2 regions of the Arthrobacter sp. PAMC25564 genome follow, and region 1 is predicted to be linked to the other one. Evidence: riboswitches for the same ligand, from Rfam matches in the RefSeq annotation. Region 1 holds a riboswitch; the other holds the start of a gene.

Region 1 (5,738 bases):
CTGGACCGGGAGGGTATTCAGCCCTGAGACCTTGCCGACCACCTTGCCGCCGACGCGGACGTCCAGGCCGACGAGCTCGTGCTCGTACCAGCCCTCGTCCTCGTTCCCGTCTGCGAGCTCCTCCGTCTCGATGAAGAGCTTGGCGCCACGAAGCGTCTCTGCCTGGTTGCGGGTCTCGATTTCATCGAAGGCCAGGAGCAGAATGTCCTTGTTCCAGCGGGCGCTGATGACGGTGAGCGGGCCGGCCGAGGCGGGCTCAACCACGAACCGGGTGCCCGGAACAAAGCGGTCCCCCGGTGCATCGGTGAGCACCTGGACGGTCACTTCGCCGCGGATGCCGTGGGGTTTTCCGATTCGTGCCACCTGAAGCTGCATCTGTTCCTCTGTTCCGGGTTCATAAAATTTGGTTCTTTGACTGCGGAAAACAGTCCGGCCCCTCCACCATTATCTGGTGAAGGGGCCGGACTGAAAGACAAGTAATGCTGAAAGCGTTACCGGCGACGGTCGGTATCGACGACGTCGACCCTGACCGGCTCGCCGTCCGCCAGCGCTGCAACCACAGTGCGCAATGCGCGTGCGGTACGGCCCTGGCGGCCGATCACCCGTCCGAGATCGTCCTGATGAACGCGCACTTCGAGGGTATCCCCGCGGCGGTTGTTCTTCGCACTGACCTTGACATCCTCAGGACTGTCAACGATCCCGCGGACGAGGTGTTCGAGCGCTTCTGCCAGCAATTTACTCAGCCTCGGTGGTCTCTGCTTCGGCGGGGGCCCCGGCGGCGTCGTCCTTCTTGGCCTTCTTGGTGATGGCTTCCGGGATGATCACGGAACCCTTTTCCGGGGTAACGAAGGCAGCCTTGGGAGCCTTGGTCTTCAAGGTACCCTCCTGGCCCGGGAGACCCTTGAACTTCTGCCAGTCACCGGTGATCTTGAGGATCGCGGCAACCTGCTCGGACGGCTGTGCGCCGACGCCGAGCCAGTACTGGGCACGGTCCGTGTCGACCTCGATGTACGAGGGCTCTTCGGTCGGGTGGTACTTGCCGATCTCTTCGATGGCACGGCCATCGCGCTTGGAGCGTGCGTCCATGACGACGATGCGGTAGTACGGTGCGCGCATCTTACCGAAGCGCTTAAGGCGAATCTTTACGGCCACTTTTGTGGTCACTCCTGTTTCTGAAACGGGGTCGAGCCCGGCGTTCTGCACCCGTGGGGCGGGCCGTACTAGGGGGTTCTAAAAGGACAAGATCCGGACGCGGAGAGAGGGGCCACGCAGATCAAGTACCTGTTCATTGTGCCAGATCAGCGCCGGGATTTCGACTTGACAGCCATGCATGGCCGGATTAATCGCCCCCGGAGGGTGCCGAGGGCCCTCCGGGAGGTGCCGCAGGGTCCCGGGACGGGACTCTGCGGCCGCCCGGCAAGCGGGGGTCAACGGAGGCGTCAGGAGGTCCAGACGTAGAGTTCGGACTTCGTGGCCGGGTCGATTCCGGCGGCCATTTCGGCGAACTGCCGGACGTAGCTCAGGGCCTGGTCCGCTCCAAAGGGCATGTCCTCCTCGGCAGCCCAGGCAGCGGCCACGTCCTCCAGGACATTGCCTTCGCCTTCGGTTTCGTAGCTGAGGAGCTCGGCCAGTGCCCGGACCATGGCGTGCGGAACGCCGAGCAGCGATTCGCTCGCCACATCCACCATGGCCAGCTCATAGTCGGCCCCGGAGGCGTGCACGGCGGCCCCGGCGAGGTCGCCGAGCCGCTCAATCTCATAGTCGCTGATGTCGGGGATCCGTACGGCACCCGGCACGGCCGCGCCGCCGCCGTCGAGGGCAGTCGCGCGCTTGAGGGCTTCGTTGTGGGTGGACACAAAGACTTCGGTGTAGCCCATGGAACTGATCCTTATCCTGTAGGTGCTGTCCCCGGCGGGGAGGTCCTGGCCGGCGGGGCCGCCGCTCCGGCGACCGGAGTCGCCGGTGAGCGCCAGCCGTCGCTTTTCAGCCTAACCCAGCCGGGCAGCGTCATCCGCCCGGTGTCAGCGGACGGCGACACGGAGGCGGTTGCGCCACGGATCCTCGAAGCGCAGTTCGGCTCCGGTGTGGTGCGACTGGACGCCGGCGACCTTGAGCCGGTCGGCGAGGGCTCCGACGTCGTCGCCGGAGGGTACTTCGATCAGCACTTCGCCCAGGCCCAGGGTGTCCCGCCGGGGGCCGGCGCCGCGGCTGTTCCAGACGTTCATCGCCATGTGGTGGTGGTAGCCTCCGGCCGAGACGAACAGCGCCTGGCCGTGCCATCCGGCGGTCTTCTCGAAGCCGAGGGTGCCGACGTAGAAGTCGTGGGCCGACTGGACATCGCCCACTTGCAGGTGGACGTGCCCGATCCCGGCCTCCGTCCCGCGCTGGCCGGTCAGGGATTCCTCGGTGAGGAACTGCTCGAGGTAGCGCTGGGGCGGGAGGGCCAGGCTGTCCATCACGACGTTCTTGCCGTCCCAGGACCAGGCCTCGCGGGGACGGTCCCAGTACAGCTCGATGCCGTTACCCTCGGGGTCGTTAAAGTAGAAGGCTTCGCTGACCAGGTGGTCCGCGCTGCCGGTGAAGGACCGCGGCTCGTACTGCGCGGCGGTGGCGACGGTGGCGGCCAGGGCGGTCTGGTCATCGAACAGCAGGGCGGTGTGGAAGAGGCCGGCCTCGCCGCGGGAGGGGACGGTCAGCCCGGGGGCGGGGGCGAGGTGGACCAGCGGCTTCTGCTTGCGCCCGAGGTACAGGCCGCCGTCCTGCTCGGCCACGATGTCGAGGCCGAGGCCACGCTGATAGTAATCCGTCATGAGCTTCATGTCGCCGACCTTGAGCATCACGGTGCCCATGGTGAGTGCGGCGGGAAGAAGGTCCTGGGTGGTGGCTTCAGCAGTCATTGTGAACGCTCCGGTGGTTCGGCGGCCATCGACCTTCGATGACCTTTGCATACTGTTAAATTACTTGAAGCTTCAATTTATTCCTAATGGATGAGTTCACCCCGCAGCACGATGTGCCGGGGTCCATCCAGCGTGCCGAGCCGGGCCCTGGGGTCCTCGGCACAGACCAGGACATCGGCGCCGGCACCTTCTACGATGGCCTCGGCCCCGAGCCACGCGCGTGCGGCCCAGGCGCCGGCATCGAGAGCAGCCCGGGCCGGGAGCCCGGCGGCGTGCAGGGCCTGGATTTCGTCCGCGATCCGTCCGTGCCTGATCACGCTGCCGGCGTCTGTCCCGGCGTAGATGGACACCCCGGCCTCGAACGCCTCCAGGATCCGTTCGCTGCGCCGCTCCCAGAGCCCGCGCATGTGCGCAGCGTAGCGGGGGAACTTCGCCTCGGCCTGGGCGGCGATCTCTGGGAACGTGGCGATGTTGATCAGCGTCGGGACGATCGGTACACCCTGTTCCACAAACCGGGGCAGGTGCCGGGGAAGCAGCCCGGTGCCGTGCTCGATGCAGTCGATCCCGGCGTCGAGCATGTCATCCAGGGTCTGTTCGGCGAAGCAGTGCGCCGTCACCCTGGCGCCTTCATCGTGCGCGGCCTGGACGGCGTCCTTGAGGACCGCAGCCGGGAAGGACGGTGCCAGGTCACCGGCGCCGCGGTCAATCCAGTCCCCCACGAGCTTGACCCAGCCGTCGCCGGCGAGCGCCTGCTTGCGCACGGCCTCCACCAGGTTCTCCGGCTCGACCTCGACGGCGAAGCCCCGGAGGTAGCGCCTGGTCCTCGCGATGTGGCGGCCGGAGCGGATGATGCGGGGCATGTCCGCACGCTGCTGCAGCCAGCGCGTGTCGTGGACGGCCCCGGCGTCGCGCACGAGCAGCGTGCCGGCGTCGCGGTCCGTGATGGCCTGCTCCTCCGCGAGGTGTTCCGGGACGTCTCCGCCGGGGCCGAGCCCGATGTGGCAGTGCGCGTCCACCAGCCCGGGAATGACCCAGCCGTCCAGCACGAGGTCCGGCGCAGCGGCGGGACGGCGGAAAGTCAGGATGCCGTCGACGGACCAGAGGCCGGGGTGCTCCTGCGCCGCACTGGTGAGGACCGGCCCGCTGAATTCGATGATCCTGGTCATGGCTTAAAGCGTAGCCCGCGCGGCGGTCCGGCCCCCGTCACATGCAGTGTGGCCCAGGGCGGACTGTGGTAGCTTCGTCTACGACCACACGGGTGCCCCTGCAGGGGCTGAGATCGGGCTGACGCAGCCTGCGACCGTTGAACCTGTCCGGGTAATGCCGGCGAAGGAAGTGAGTATTCCGTGAATACGCAATCGACACAGCACAGCCCTGCCCAAAACGGGACGCGGTCCCTGGATTCGCACTCGTTGGCGTACATCGGGGAGGCTGGAAGCGGCATCCGGGTGCCGGTCACCGAGATCGCCCTCGCGGACTCGCCCGGCGGCGCGAAGAACGCACCACTGCAGGTGTACCGGACGGCCGGTCCGGGCAGCGACCCGGTGGTGGGCCTCGCCCCGGTCCGCGCACCGTGGATCGAAGCCCGTGGTGACACGGAACCATACGGCGGACGGGAACGGAGCCTGCTCGACGACGGCAAGTCGGCGGTGCGCCGGGGTGCGGCGTCGGCCGAGTGGGAGGGCGCCCGCCCGGTGCCGCGCCGCGCCGTCGACGGCAAGACTGTCACGCAGATGCGCTACGCCCGGGACGGCGTCATCACCCCGGAGATGCGGTTCGTGGCACTTCGCGAGAACTGCGACGTCGAGCTGGTCCGCAGCGAAGTGGCGGCCGGCCGGGCCATCATCCCCAGCAACATCAACCATCCCGAATCCGAGCCGATGATCATCGGCAAGGCCTTCCTGGTCAAGATCAACGCCAACATCGGCAACTCGGCGGTTACCAGCTCCATCGCCGAGGAAGTGGACAAACTGCAGTGGGCCACGCAGTGGGGTGCCGACACCGTGATGGACCTGTCCACCGGCGATGACATCCACACCACGCGCGAATGGATCCTCCGCAACTCGCCGGTTCCGATCGGCACCGTGCCGATCTACCAGGCCTTGGAAAAGGTCAACGGCGAGGCCAATGCGCTCACGTGGGAGATCTTCCGCGACACGGTCATTGAACAGTGCGAGCAGGGCGTGGACTACATGACCATCCACGCCGGGGTGCTGCTGCGTTACGTGCCGCTGACCGCGAACCGGGTCACCGGCATCGTGTCCCGCGGCGGGGCCATCATGGCCGGCTGGTGCCTGGCGCACCACCAGGAGAACTTCCTCTACACCCATTTCGACGAGCTGTGCGAAATCTTCGCCAGGTACGACGTCGCCTTCTCCCTCGGCGACGGCCTGCGGCCCGGCGCGACGGCGGACGCCAACGACGCCGCGCAGTTCGCCGAGCTGGACACCCTCGCCGAGCTCACGCAGCGCGCCTGGCAGTCCGACGTCCAGGTCATGGTGGAAGGACCGGGCCACGTCCCGTTCCACCTGGTCCGGGAGAACGTCGAGCGGCAGCAGGAACTCTGCAAGGGCGCCCCCTTCTATACGCTGGGGCCGCTGGTCACCGACATTGCGCCCGGCTACGACCACATCACCTCGGCGATCGGCGCCACCGAAATCGCCCGCTACGGCACGGCCATGCTGTGCTACGTCACGCCCAAGGAACACCTGGGCTTGCCGGACAAGGACGATGTGAAGACCGGTGTGATCACCTACAAGATCGCCGCGCATGCCGCCGACCTGGCCAAGGGGCATCCGGGCGCCAACGAACGCGACGACGCCCTGTCCAAGGCCCGGTTCG
Region 2 (5,738 bases), 450 kb from region 1:
CCTTGCTGGCTGGACCGGTGCGGCGGGCCGGCTGGCGCGGCCGGCGGTCAACCGGGAGCGGCCGGATTCAGAGGAATTCGGCCCGGCCTTCCATGGCGGAGGACGCCAGGGCGTGTTCGCGGCGCGGGATCCTGCCTGCCGTTTTCGCCAGCCTACCGGCGATGACCGCGTGTTTGAAGGCCTCCCCCATCAGCGCCGGATTCTGCGCCCGGGTCACTGCCGTTGCCAGCAGCACCGCGTCGCAGCCGAGCTCCATCGCCAGGGCCGCGTCCGAGGCGGTCCCGATTCCGGCGTCGAGCACCACGGGCACGGACGCCCGCGAGACGATCAGTTCGATGTTGTGCGGGTTCAGGATGCCCAGGCCGGTGCCGATCGGCGCGCCCAGCGGCATCACCGCGGTGGCGCCGAGGTTCTCCAGCCGCAGTGCCAGCACCGGGTCATCGTTCGTATACGCAAAGACCTTGAAGCCCCGGCCCACGAGCTGCTCGGTGGCGTCCACCAGCTCGACGGCGTCCGGCAGCAGGGTGTGCTCGTCGGCGATGACTTCGAGCTTGACCCAGTCTGTTTCAAGGGCCTCGCGGGCCAGTTCGGCGGTCAGCACGGCGTCCTTGGCCGTGAAGCAACCGGCGGTGTTGGGCAGCACCCTGATGTTGTGGTCGACGAGCAACTGGAACAGCGAGCCTGCCTCGGCGGGCGAGTAGCGGCGCATGGCCACCGTGGTCAGTCCGGTCCCGGACGCCACGAGCGCGGCCCCCAGCCCGTCCAGGCTCGGCGCCCCGCCCGTGCCCATGATCAGGCGGGAGCCCAAGAGGACTCCGTCGACGATGAACGGATCACCGGTGTCGGTGCCGGGGGTGGGCCGGCGGTCCGCTGCGGCCGGTCCTGCGAATGCGGTTTCCTTCATGCTGTTCATCCTCCCTGTACTGCCGTGACGAGTTCGACGTCGTCGCCCTCGGCCAGCGCGGTGCCGTGCCACTGGCTGCGCGGCACCACCTCTGAATTGCGGGCCACGGCGACGCCGAGCTTCCGGCCGTCTGCTGACTGGCCGTTCGGGGCGAGCGTCCGGCCGGTTAGCTGGCTGACCAGCGTGCCGACGGAGGCGCCGTCGGCGACGGCGTGGTCCGCTCCGTTCAATCTGATGTTCATACTGTTTCCTTGGCTTCCTTGGTTTCCTTGGTTCCCTGGCTGCGGTCAGTTTCCTGGCGGTGGTGAAGCTCCGGGGCGGGGAGGCGGGAGAAACGGCCGGGACGGAATCCCGCCCAGCGGGGGTGGGCCGTTCCGTCCAGCAGCTGCCGGCAGATCGCCGCGGCCACCGGGGTGAGCAGGACGCCGTGCCGGAAGAAGCCGGTGGCAATGATCAGGCCGGGGATTTCCTCCCCGTCATCGCTCCCGGCGAGCGCCACGCGGCCCAGCAGCGGCGCGTTGTCCGGCGTGCCGGGGCGCGCCCGGGCTGTGGCTTCCAGCAGTTCCAGCTCGGCCACGGCGGGCAGCAACTGCTGGGCGTCCCGGAGCAGCTGGTAGACGCCGCCGGCGGAGACCGCGGACGGGTCCGAAGGGGCGTCTTCGCGCTGGGTCGCCCCGATCACCACGGTGCCGTCCTGCCGCGGGACGATGTACACGGGAACCCCGCGGACCAGGCCCCGCAGGGTGGCGGTGAGCAGCGGCCGCAGCCGGTCGGGTACACGGAGCCGGAGGATGTCCCCGTAGACCGGCCGCAGCGGCAGCGCGAGGCCGGCCGGGAGGCCGCCGAGCTCCGCCGCGCCGAGCCCGTTCGCCACAATGGTTTCCTTCGCCTGGACGGCGCCGCCGCCGGCGAGGCTGACCCCGGCCACACGCCCGTCCTCCCACAGCAGGCCGGCGGCGCGCCGGGCAACGGCACGGCTTCGGCTGTCCGCCGCGAGCAGGACGGAAATCCGGGCGACGAGCCTGCGGGGATCCACCTGGTGGTCGGAGGGAATGTCGAAGGCGCAGGAGATCCCGGGGCTCAGCAGCGGTTCCCGGCCGCGCGCCTCACGAACGCCCAGGGGCTCCACAATGAGGCCTGAAGCCTGCTGGACGGCCCGGAGGTCGGCGAGCGCCCGGCGGTCGGCGGCGTCAAACCCGACGGCGAGGGTCGGCGTCGTGAGGTAACCGGTTCCGTTGTCCGGCGTCCCTTTGTCCGTTCCGGCTGCCGGAGCGTTGTCTGTTGCGTTGTCCAGCCCTGCCGCGAAGGCCGGCCACAGGCGCGACGATTCGATCATGAGCTCCAGGAGCGCCTCCTCCTGGTAGTGCAGCTCGCTGACGGGGGCGAGCATGCCCGCGGCGGCCCAGCTGGCCCCGCTGCCCGGGGCGTCGTCAATCAGTGCGACGGACCGGCCCGAACGGATGGCCTCCCAGGCGATGCCATGGCCGATCACCCCGCCGCCGATCACCGCTACGTCGTAACAAACGCCAGACGCTGCGTCATCATTCGCCGCGTCACGGTCGGTTCGTGTGTCCATGAAGGAATCCTTCCCTACGCCGGTACTAACCGGATCAGGTCAAGCGGTCGGCTCCAACGCCCTCTCAGCCCTGCAGCGTCGAACGCCAGAGGCGCACGAGGCTGCAGCGGGCTCCCGCGGTATGGGCCCAGTTTAGAGGAACTAGGCTGGTGTCATGAGCCAGGATGCCCTCCACACCACCGCCCGCCTGTACCTGTGCACCGATGCCCGCAAGGACCGCGGCGACTTCGAGGACTTCGTAGACGCGGCCTTCGCCGGCGGCGTGGACATCATCCAGCTGCGCGACAAGACCCTGGAGGCGGCCGAGGAGCTCGAACTCCTCGAGGTCCTGCACGCGGCCGCCCACCGCCACGGCCGGCTGTGGGCCGTCAATGACCGGGCGGACATTGCCTCGCTGTCTGCGGCGCCGGTGTTCCACATCGGCCAGAAGGACATCCCGCCCGAGGCGGCGAGGACCTTCCTGGGCAAGGACACCGTGATCGGGCTGTCCACCCACAGCCCGGAACAGATCGATGCCGCGATTGCTGCCTCGCCGGGGCGCAGCGGACTGGACTATTTCTGCGTGGGACCCGTCTGGGCCACCCCGACCAAACCTGGCCGCGCCGCCGTCGGGCTCGACCTGGTCCGCTACGCCGCGCAGGCCATCCGGACCGCGGGGACCGGCAAAGCCGACGGCCGGATCGAGGACGTGTTGCCGTGGTTCGCGATCGGCGGGATCGATCTTGGCAATGTGGAGCAGGTCCTCGAGGCCGGCGCGCAGAGGATCGTTGTGGTCCGGGCCATTACCGACGCCGATGACCCTGCCGGCGCCGCGCGCGCCCTGCTCGCAGCCCTGGACGCCGCGGAAGCCTGAGCGACAGCCGGCGGCTTGCGGCGGTTGACCGGACCGCCGGCTCAGCCGCTCAGCCCCAACTGCGTCATCCGGCGGGAGTGGTTGGCCGCGAGTTCGGCCAACAGTCCGCTGACCACTTCCCTGGAGCGGGCCTCGTCCGCCCCGATCAGGCCGGGGAGGAACGCGTGCTCGAAGCTCACCCGCTGCGCCTGGGTCAGGGCCTCGCCCAGCAGCCGCCGCGCCCACAGGGACAGCCGTGAGGCCAGCCGCGGGTCCGCCGCAAGGGCGGTCCTGAGCAGTTCCCGCAGGACCGTGGTGGCTTCTTCGTCCGATTGGATCCGCTCGACCAGTTCCCGGGTTCCGGCGTCGACATAGCGGGAAACGGCACGGTAAAAATCGCCGGAGACCGTGTCGATCACATACGCCTTCATGAGCGACTCGTACCAGTCCGCCGGGCGCGTGCGTTCGTGGAAGTGGTCCACGGAGGGCTGGAAGGGAAGCATCGCGGCCTCGGCGTCGAGGCCCGATTCCTCAAGCCTGGCGCGGACCAGTTCGTAGTGCTGGAATTCGATCACGGCGATCCGGCCGAGCACCGCACGGTCGTGCAGGGTGGGCGAATAGCGGGCGTCGGAGGAGAGCCGCTCGAAGGCCGAAAGCTCGCCATAGGCCATCACGCCGAGCAGATCCATCAGGACGCTGTTGTAGCGGGCAGGACCGGCCGGGGATGCGCTCATGGTCCAAGACTAATGGCGCAAATCGAGCTAATCTGATTTTCGTGTCCCATCATCGCCTGACCCCCAGCATGCGCCAACAAAAGAACCAACTTTCCACGGCGCTGAATGCGCTGCGCACCACGCTGGAGCTGCCGGGACCGTTCCCCGAGGATGCGCTCCGGGACGCCAGGGAGGCCGTTGCCTGGCACGAACTGCCGGAGCTGGACCTCACCCGGATCGAGTTCGTGACCATTGATCCGGCCGCCTCCACTGACCTGGACCAGGCCCTCTTCATCGACCGTTCCGGCGAGGGCTACAAGGTGTTCTACGCCATCGCCGACGTCCCGTCATTTGTCGCCCCCGGCAGTGCGCTGGACGCCGAAACCCGCCGCCGCGGCCAGACCTTCTACACCCCGGACGGCCGGATTCCGCTGCACCCTGAGATCATCAGCGAAGCCGCCGGCAGCCTGCTCGCCGGGCAACTGTGCGCCGCGTTCGTCTGGGAATTCGAGCTGGATGCCGCCGCCGAGGTGTGCTCCGTGCTCGTGCGCCGGGCCCGCGTCCGCAGCCGCGCCAAGCTCAGCTACCAGGGCGTCCAGGCCGATCTCGACGCCGGCACCGCCGGCCCGGTGCTGCTCCTGCTCAAGGAGGTGGGCATCAAGCGGGTGGAGCTGGAACGCCTCCGCGGCGGGGCCAGCCTGAACATGCCGGAGCAGGAAATTGAACAGCTGCCCGACGGCGGCTACCGGATCGTCGCGGCCCCGGCGCTGCCGGTCGAAGACTGGAACGCCCAGATTTCGCTGATGACCGGGATGGCCGCGGCCGAGCTGATGCTCAAGGGCAAGGTCGGGATCCTGCGGACGATGCCCGCCCCGGATGAAGGGTCGCTGGCGCACTTCCACCGCCAGACGCACGCCCTGGGCAAGCCCTGGGACGGGGAGATGAGCTACGGCGAGTACCTGCGGACCCTTGACCCGACGGATCCCCGCCAGCTGGCGATTGTGCACTCGGCCGGCATGCTGTTCCGCGGTGCCGGGTACACGCCCTTCGACGGGACCGTCCCCCAGGACGGGATCCAGTCCGCCATCGGCGCCGCGTACGCGCACACCACCGCCCCGTTGCGGCGGCTGATTGACCGTTTTGTGCTGGTCATCTGCGAAGCGCTCAGCAACGGCACGGACGTTCCGGGATGGGCACGCCAGGCGCTTCCGTCCCTGCCGGCAATCATGGCGTCGTCGGACCAGCTGGCCGCCAGGCTCGAACGGTTGGCGTTGGACACCGTCGAGGCTGCCCTGCTGGTCAACCACATCGGCCAGGAGTTCGACGCCGTCGTCATCTCCGGATCACGGCCCGCCAGGAACGGGAACGGCAAGCAGGGAGCCAACGGCAACGGCAACGGCCCCTCCGGGATTGTCCAGATTGCCGAGCCAGCGGTGACTGCGCGGTGCCCCGGCGAACTGGAATCCGGTACCCAGGTGCGGGTCCGGATCGTGTCCTCCGACATCGCCACGCGCGAGGTCCGGCTGGAGCTGGTGGGCTGAGAGCCGCACCTCCGCGCGCCGCATTTGCGCCGTCCTGGCGGGGACAGTCGAGGTTCCGGGCGGCGTACAGCTAGACTGGAGAGGTAGATATGGATGCCCGGTCGTTGATTTCCTTGATTTTAGAATTCAACAAGCCCGCCCCTACGCGATCTTGAGACACACCCGCTGGTCC

The links. Region 1 has a riboswitch for thiamine pyrophosphate ahead of thiC (phosphomethylpyrimidine synthase ThiC). Riboswitches for the same ligand answer to the same signal wherever they lie in the genome.
Region 2: linked by a shared signal. The riboswitch ahead of thiO (glycine oxidase ThiO) and the one ahead of thiC (phosphomethylpyrimidine synthase ThiC) in region 1 are both predicted to bind thiamine pyrophosphate.

The regions. Positions count from the first base shown of each region.
Region 1 is NZ_CP039290.1:2,184,428-2,190,165, reverse strand. It holds gene rimM (ribosome maturation factor RimM) at 1-375, opposite strand, end outside; gene E5206_RS10145 (RNA-binding protein) at 492-734, opposite strand; gene rpsP (30S ribosomal protein S16) at 736-1,152, opposite strand; gene E5206_RS10135 (hypothetical protein) at 1,440-1,877, opposite strand; gene E5206_RS10130 (VOC family protein) at 2,022-2,897, opposite strand; gene E5206_RS10125 (amidohydrolase family protein) at 2,981-4,063, opposite strand; TPP riboswitch at 4,142-4,249, shown strand; gene thiC (phosphomethylpyrimidine synthase ThiC) at 4,244-5,738, shown strand, end outside.
Region 2 is NZ_CP039290.1:1,733,008-1,738,745, reverse strand. It holds gene E5206_RS07985 (thiazole synthase) at 68-790, opposite strand; gene thiS (sulfur carrier protein ThiS) at 910-1,146, opposite strand; gene thiO (glycine oxidase ThiO) at 1,143-2,480, opposite strand; TPP riboswitch at 2,475-2,608, opposite strand; gene thiE (thiamine phosphate synthase) at 2,635-3,333, shown strand; gene E5206_RS07965 (ferritin-like fold-containing protein) at 3,375-4,046, opposite strand; gene E5206_RS07960 (RNB domain-containing ribonuclease) at 4,088-5,566, shown strand.